2 linked regions of the Skermanella rosea genome follow. The protein of the gene in region 1 binds, or shares a complex with, the protein of each later gene. Links are inferred from orthologs where the notes say so. Each region holds a gene or a part of one and is shown in the gene's direction. Other genes may lie near its edges.

Evidence for each region. The genes of interacting proteins can lie anywhere in the genome.
Region 2: the proteins of JL101_RS00565 (region 1) and JL101_RS26615 are in contact, whole or in part, in a solved structure (PDB 2NS1), measured with the Escherichia coli proteins. The link is inferred for Skermanella rosea from one-to-one orthologs.

The regions. Positions count from the first base shown.
Region 1 is NZ_CP086111.1:124,893-129,046, forward strand. The notes cover bases 1-2,757. They hold JL101_RS00565 (P-II family nitrogen regulator), read left to right. Parts: upstream 1-1,088; coding sequence 1,089-1,427; downstream 1,428-2,757. Other genes in these bases: JL101_RS00560 (UbiH/UbiF/VisC/COQ6 family ubiquinone biosynthesis hydroxylase), read right to left, coding at 1-789; JL101_RS00570 (aminotransferase class I/II-fold pyridoxal phosphate-dependent enzyme), read left to right, coding at 1,608-2,757. Also shown: more of JL101_RS00570, read left to right, coding at 2,758-2,834; JL101_RS00575 (DNA translocase FtsK), read left to right, coding at 2,884-4,154. UniProt on the Escherichia coli protein: Involved in the regulation of nitrogen metabolism. Regulates the activity of its targets by protein-protein interaction in response to the nitrogen status of the cell.
Region 2 is NZ_CP086111.1:5,706,678-5,710,326, forward strand. Bases 699-3,649 are described here. They hold JL101_RS26615 (ammonium transporter), read left to right. Parts: upstream 699-1,482; coding sequence 1,483-2,817; downstream 2,818-3,649. Other genes in these bases: glgC (glucose-1-phosphate adenylyltransferase), read right to left, coding at 699-884; JL101_RS26620 (transglycosylase domain-containing protein), read left to right, coding at 3,209-3,649. Also shown: more of glgC, read right to left, coding at 1-698. UniProt on the Escherichia coli protein: Involved in the uptake of ammonium/ammonia (NH(4)(+)/NH(3)). Transport is electrogenic. Following sequestration of NH(4)(+) at the periplasmic face, NH(4)(+) is deprotonated and neutral NH(3) is transported into the cytoplasm.

The DNA.
Region 1 (4,154 bases):
CGCGGTGAAGGCCTCGTTCGACAGGCCCATGAAGGTCGGCACCAGGGACTTCCGCTCGCTCCAGACGATGGACGAGCGGTTGCCGGTCAGCGGCAGGATCGCGAAGGGGCCGCCGGGCAGGAACTTCTCGACCGCGACGCCGCCATGGGGCAGGTCGTGCGCGATGTTGCAGATCATGGCGCTCTGGTCGTAGTTCCAGGTCGTCACGCCGATGCCGGCCGACCGGCGGCAGAGCGAGTTCTTCCCGTCGGCGCCGATCACCAGCTTCGCCGTCACGGTCCGGCCGTCGGCCAGGACGACCTTCGCGGCGCGGGCGTCGCGCTCGATCCGGGTGACGGCGGCCGGGGCGATGTGACGCAGCCCCGGCAGTTCGGCGACGCGGGCGAACAGGGCGCGGCGGATGACGATGTTGTCCGCGATCCAGCCGAACGGGCCGATGCCGACGTCCTGGTGGGCATAGTGGAGGAACAGGGGCGACTCCTGGTCGACCACCCGGATGTCCAGGATCGGCTCGGCGTCGTCGGCCATGTGGCGCCAGACCCCGGCGCCGTCCAGCACCTGCTTGGAGCAGAAGGCCAGCGCGGTCGTCCGGCCGTCGAAGTCCGTCTCCATCTGGGTGGGCGGAGTATCGCGGTCCAGGCATACCACCGGCACGCCGGCAGTCGCCAGGGCCGCCGCCAGGGTCAGGCCGGCCAGGCCGCCGCCCACGATCACCACCTCCGTCGTCAGGTCGGCGGAGTCGGTGCTTTGTGCGGCCGTCGCGGGCCGTATGGGATCTGATATCGTCATGTCCTTGAAAATCGTCCCGCCCGAACCGGATGTCCAGCGTGTCTTTATGGCGCAGCCGGCCCTTGATTGCTCAAAAAACAGGCGCGCTTCGTCCATGAAATGAGCAGCCTTTCCGAAAGCCATAGGCGGATGGCGGCATCCGTGAGACTTTCGCGGGATATGCCCGCCCGGCATGCTTCTTGAAAACCTGCACGCCAATGGGGTCGCAAGCGGACCACCGGACGGCTGCCCGGATGGGAGCGGCGCGGGGGACCAGCGGACGGGCTTCGTTCGGCGATGAGAACAAGGGAAAACAGTTCATGAAACTCATAGTGGCGATCATCAAACCGTTCAAGCTCGACGAAGTGCGCGAGTCCCTGACATCGCTGGGCATCCAGGGCCTGACGGTCAGCGAGGTCAAGGGATTCGGCCGGCAGAAGGGACAGACCGAGATTTACCGCGGCGCCGAGTATTCGGTCAGCTTCCTGCCCAAGGTGAAAGTGGAGGTCGCGGTCACGGACGAACTGGCAGAGCAGGTCGTCGAAGCGATCCAGAAGGCCGCCAACACCGGCCGGATCGGCGACGGGAAGATCTTCGTCCTCGAGATCGCCCAGGCCGTACGCATCCGAACCGGCGAAACCAACGGAGAGGCGCTCTAAGGAGGGCGGCCGTCCCGCCGGTGGTTCCCCGGCGGATGGGAGCGGGGCGGGTCGGAGTGGGGTGGCCCGGCGGAATGGCAGTTCCGCCGGGCCTTCTTTCTGCGAGGCCCCCGCTTGTACGGGCGGCATGCCGCCGCTACACTCGTTTACGTTTTGTACGAACCTCCGGGATCGACCGGCATGCTGTCTTCTCCGCTCGTGAACGATCGGCTCGGCCGGTTGAGCGATTATCCCTTCACCCGGCTTGCCTCGCTGCTGGCCGGCATCACGCCGCGCGTGAACGCGGAGCCCGTCGTCATGTCGGTCGGGGAGCCGCAGCACGCGCCGCCCGCCCTGATCGACCAGGTGCTGCGCACCCAGGCGCATCTCTGGGGCAAGTATCCACCCGTCGCCGGCACGCCGGAGTTCCGGGCGGCCGCCGCCCGCTGGCTCGACCGGCGCTACGGCCTCCCCGCCGGCATGGTCGAGCCGGACCGCATGGTGCTGCCGGTCGCCGGCACGCGGGAGGCGCTGTTCCTGGCGGCCCTGCTCGCCGTGCCGGAATCGAAGGCCGGCCGGAAGCCGGCCGTGCTGCTGCCCAACCCGTTCTACGCGGCCTACGAGGGGGCGGCCGTCATGGCCGGGGCCGAAGCGGTGTTCCTCACCACCACCCGCGAGACCGGTTTCCTGCCCGACCTGGACGCCCTGTCGCCCGAACTGCTGGACCGCACGGCGCTGTTCTATCTGTGCACGCCGTCCAATCCCCAGGGCGCCGTCGCCGACCGGGCCTACCTGACGCGCGCGATCGGTCTGGCCCGCCGCCACGGTTTCGTCCTGGCGGTCGACGAATGCTATGCCGAGATCTACGACGCCGAGGCGCCGACCGGCGTGCTGGAGGTGGCGGCGGCCCTGGAGGCGCGGGGGAAAACGTCCGGCGGCGGCCTCGCCAACCTGTTGGTCTTCCACTCGCTGTCCAAGCGGTCGAACGCCGCGGGCCTGCGGTCCGGGTTCGTGGCGGGGGACCCCGACCTGATCGCCTTGTTCTCCCGCCTGCGCAGCTACTCGATCGCCGGCACCCCGCTGCCGGCCCTCGCGGCGGCGGCGGCCCTGTGGGACGACGATGCCCACGTGGTCGAGAACCGGGCCCTCTACCGCGCGAAGTTCGACGCCGCCGAGTCCGCCCTGGACGGGCGATTCGGTTTCTACCGGCCGGCCGGCGGCTTCTTCCTGTGGCTCGACGTGGGCGACGGCGAGGCCGCCACCGCCACCCTCTGGCGGGAGGGGGGCATCAAGGTACTCCCCGGCGCCTATCTCACCCGCCCCGATGCCGACGGTGTCAACCGCGGCTCCTCCTTTATTCGTATAGCATTGGTCCATGATGCCGCCACGGTCGCGGAAGCCTGTACACGAATCGCCAAAATCCTCTAAACCTGACCCGGCAAGACCCCGCGCAGCACCAAGGAAGAGCAAGGTCCCCATGGCGTCCCGTACCGCCGCATCAAGTTCCGCCGCCCCGTCCGGCGGCGTTTCCGGTGGGCGGTCCACCGCCGGCCGCGGTTCCGCTGGCAGGACCGGCACAGGACGGGCCGCCGCCGGCACGTCCGGCGGCCGGTCCGGCGGCGGGCGCGCCGGCAAGGCGCCGCTGCTGCCTCCGGCGGCCCGGGACTTCATCCGGCAGCGGGCGGTCGAGGGCGTCGGCCTGGCTCTGACCTCGATCGGGCTGCTGCTCGTCCTGGTGCTGCTCACCTACGACCGGGGCGACCCCTCCTGGAACACCGCGGTCAACCCGGAGGCCAACCCGAAGATCGGCAACGTGCTCGGGCTGCCCGGCGCCTATGCCGCCGACCTGCTGATGCAGTGGCTGGGCATGGCCTCGTACCTTCTGGGCGCCATCGTCATGGCGTGGGGGCTCCGGATCATGAGCCACCGCGGGCTGAGCCGGATCGTGCTGCGAGTCCTGATGACGGTCGTCGGCGTGCTGACGGCCTCGACCTTCTTCGCCCAGGTCCCGGCGTTTCCCGGATGGCAGCTCACCCACGGCCATCTCGGCGGCACCGCCGGCGATGTCCTGCTGACGGCGCTTTCCAGGCTGACCGGCGGGTTGATCGAGGGACTGGACCGGCACCTGCTCGCGACGATCTCGGGCGGCGTCTCGGTCGTCTCGGTCATCGTGGCCCTCGGTCTCTCGCTCCGCGACTGGCGCGACGGCGCCCGCAGCGTGGGCTGGGCCGTCGGCGCCGCCGGGCGCGGCGCCCGGGAGGCCGGCGGCAGGGCCGGACAGGTGGCGCGCGACGCTTCCGGCCTGCTGCGCGACCGCCCCGGCCTCGGTGGCCTGGGGGGACTGGCGGGGCTGTTCGGCTTCGGCCGGCCGCCCGGGGAGGACGAGGCGGATGCCGACGCCCGCCCGCCCAAGTCCCGGCCCGCGCGCGGAGTCCGCAAGCCGCCGCGCCTGAACGACGTGGAGCCGGACGATCCGGAAAGCGGTGCCGACCTCGGCGACGACGGTGTCGACGACCCTCCCAAGCCGCCCAGGCCGGTTTCCGTGGTCAAGCCCCCGTCCGGGCCGAAGCCGGTGGCCGGCAAGCCGTCCGGCCAGCGCGAGCCGATGCTGGAGCTGTTCCCGGAAACCGACTACGAGCTGCCGCCCCTGGACCTGCTCCAGGAGCCCGATCCCTCGGCCAAGCCGAGCACCCTCGACGACGATGCCCTGCGGCAGAACGCGGTGATGCTGGAAGGCGTCCTGGGCGA
Region 2 (3,649 bases), 5.6 Mb from region 1 along the record:
TCGTAGAGGTTCAGGTCCGGCGTCACCTTGGTCAGGTCCAGGTTGGCCTCCCAGTAGGCGTCGATCGTGCCGACGTCGCGCCAGTACGGCGCCGCGTCGGGCTGGCTGTAGATGCAGCTGTCCTGGAACCGGTGCGCCATCACCTTGGCGCGCGGCACCAGGTAGGGGATCAGGTCCTTGCCGAAGTCGCGGCTGGAGGTCGGGTCCGCGGCGTCGCGCCGGAGCTGGTCGTACAGGAACTTGGCGTTGAAGACGTAGATCCCCATGCTGGCCAGCGCCTTGTCCGGCTTGCCGGGGATCGCCGGCGGGTCGGCCGGCTTCTCCAGGAAGCTGACGACCTGGTCGTGGTCGTCCACATGCATGACGCCGAAGCCGGTCGCGTCCATGCGCGGCACCTCGACGCACGGGACCGTCACGTCGGCGCCCCGGCTGATGTGCCACGCCAGCATGGCGGCGTAATCCATCTTGTAGATGTGGTCGCCGGCCAGGATCAGCACGTGCTCCGCGCCATGGCCCTGCAGGATGTCCAGGTTCTGGTAAACCGCGTCGGCGGTGCCCTGGTACCAGGAGGTCTCGTCGATCCGCTGCTGGGCGGGCAGGAAATCGACGAACTCGTTGATCTCGCCGCGCAGGAAGCCCCAGCCGCGCTGCAGGTGGACCAGGAGGCTGTGGGACTTGTACTGGGTGATGACGCTGATCCGGCGGAACCCGGAATTGATGCAGTTGGACAGCGCGAAATCGATGATGCGGAACTTGCCGCCGAAATGGACCGCCGGCTTGGCGCGCCGGTCGGTGAGCTGCTTCAGGCGGCTGCCTCGCCCCCCGGCGAGCACCAGCGCGATGGCGCGCCGCGGCGCGATCCGCAGTTCACGTTCGATAGCCACGGTGGGTTTCTCCTTGACCCTGTGTGAGGACCCTTGCTGGGAGACCTTCTCGTTGGACGCGGTTCCGGACCGGACCTGGGGCGGGCGGCATCTCGGGCGCGGGCGCATCCTTGCCGCCACCCTGCCACATTTCGCCGCCGGGAGCCAACTCAACGAGGGAGCGCACAGGGCGGTTCCCCAAGTACCTGCGGGCGAAACGGAATATCGGCGGCCAGAACTGCCTGATTTTTAGGCGGCTTTCCGAAACGGTCGCGGTCCCGAAGAATTATGACAAAGTCGGGGCACGTTTTGCCCTTTGTTTCCGGTTCCTTCGTTCCCGCCGGACCGCCGGTTTATCGCCTATTTCTTGAGCAAATCACGGGTTCCGATCCCGTCCGCTGCCCGGCCCGTGCGCGGCCGCCGGCGCGTCATCCGCCGAAACTGCTCATTTTTCGAGCGGCACGGATCTTGAAACGCTGGGCGGGCCTTGGGGCCTCGGCCGGTCTTGCCGATGCCCGCCGCCCGAACCCGTCACAGGATCAGGCCCCGCACCGCACCGCCGGTCCGGGCCATGAGATCGAGCGGGCCGTGTCGAACTGATCGAGAGGATGAGTCTAGAATGAGCCGTCTGTTTGCCTTCGCTGTTCCGCTGCTTGCGGCGATTCTGGGAGCGGTCGCCTTGCCGGCCGGCGCGCTGGCCCAGACCGAAGCCCCCACCATCGACACGGGCGATACCGCCTGGATGCTGACCTCGACCGCGCTGGTCCTGATGATGACCATCCCGGGCCTGGCCCTGTTCTACGGCGGCATGGTCCGCAAGATGAACCTGCTGGCCACCGTGATGCAGAGCTTCGCGATCTGCTGCCTCGTCGCCGTGCTGTGGGTGCTGGTCGGGTACAGCATCGCGTTCGGCAACGGGAACGCCTATTTCGGCGACTTCTCCAAGGTGCTGATGGCCGGCATGGACATGTCCGCGCCGTTCACCCTGGGCGCCGGGCTGGAGACCCCGGTCGCCTTCACGATCCCCGAATCGGTGTTCGTGATGTTCCAGATGACCTTCGCGATCATCACCCCGGCGCTGATCACCGGCGCCTTCGCCGACCGCATGAAGTTCTCGGCCATGCTGCTGTTCACCGGCTTCTGGTCGATCCTGGTCTATGCCCCGGTCGCCCACTGGGTCTGGCACCCGAACGGCTTCCTGTTCGCCGACGGCGTGCTCGACTTCGCCGGCGGCACCGTCGTCCACATCAATGCCGGCATCGCCGGGCTGGTCGCGGCCATCGTCGTCGGCAAGCGCCGCGGCTACCCGACCGAGCACTTCGTCCCGAACAACCTCGTGCTCAGCCTGATCGGCGCCTCGCTGCTGTGGGTGGGCTGGTTCGGCTTCAACGCCGGCTCGGCCGGTGCCGCCAACGGCCGCGCCGGCATGGCGATGCTGGTCACCATGGTCGCCGCCGCGGCGGCCGCCCTGGCCTGGATGTTCGCCGAGTGGATCGCCAAGGGCAAGCCGAGCGTGCTCGGCATCATCTCGGGCGCCATCGGCGGCCTGGTCGCCATCACCCCGGCCTCGGGCTTCGTCGATGCGGGCGGCGCCCTGGTCATCGGCATCGTCTCGGGCGTGATCTGCTTCTGGGGCGCCACCAGCCTCAAGTACATGCTGGGCTATGACGACAGCCTGGACGCCTTCGGGGTCCACGGCGTCGGCGGCATCGTCGGCGCGGTCCTGACCGGCGTCTTCGCCAAGGAAGCGATCGGCGGCTATCCAGGATTGCTGGAAGGCAACGGCGCCCAGGTCGTCACCCAGCTCTGGGGCATCGCCGCCACCATCGTGTGGAGCGCCGTCGCCTCCTTCGTCCTGCTGAAGGTGATCGACGTGGTCGTCGGCCTGCGGGTCAGCGAAGACGTCGAACGCGAAGGCCTCGACCTCGCCCTGCACGGCGAAGCGGTCCACTGACCGCGGCTGCCCGATCCGGGCGCAAGCAAGTCCAAGCCGCCGCCGGGGGAAACCCCGGCGGCGGTTTCTTGTCTTCGGCCAAATGTCATCCGACAGCACTGTTCGCCGGCCGGCCGGAGTTGCCATTGATACCGGCTTCGACAGTAGCGACCTCGATGCACCGGACTTCCCTGCGGAGGGGCGGCGTCTCGCCGCCCGAGGTGCGCGGGACGCGCACCCTCCAGCTTGGAAGATTTCATCCGTGCCGGTGGCATCTCTATCGTCGAACCTGAACCGGCACATCCGTCCCCTTTCCTGAAGTTCCATCGCAAGCCCGGCCGATAATGCCGTGAAATTGCCGCCTTGATCAGGCATCGTGTCGGTGTGGACAGGCAACCTCCGAACGATCACCTTGAGCAAACCTCCAGAACGGCCGGCCGACAGATCATCCCGCAAGGCATCCGCCGACCGCGGCGCCGGCAAGCAGCGGGCGCGTGACCGCAAGGCTTCCGCCGTTCCGGCCGCCCGGCGGTCGATCCTCCGCGTGCTGGGAAGCTGGGCCGTGGTCGGCGCGATCTGGGCCGGCGTGGCCGGAGCATCCGTGGTCGCGTATTTCGCCTACGACCTGCCCGACGTGTCCCAGGTGGCCCAGGCCGAGCGCCGGCCCGCCGTCACCGTGCTGGCCGCCGACGGCAGCAGGATCGAGCGGTACGGCGACATCCACGGCACCACGATCAATGCCGCCGACCTGCCGCCGCACCTGGTCCATGCCGTGCTGGCGACCGAGGACAGGCGCTTCTTCAGCCATTTCGGGATCGACCCGATCGGCCTGGTCCGCGCGGCCTTCGTCAAT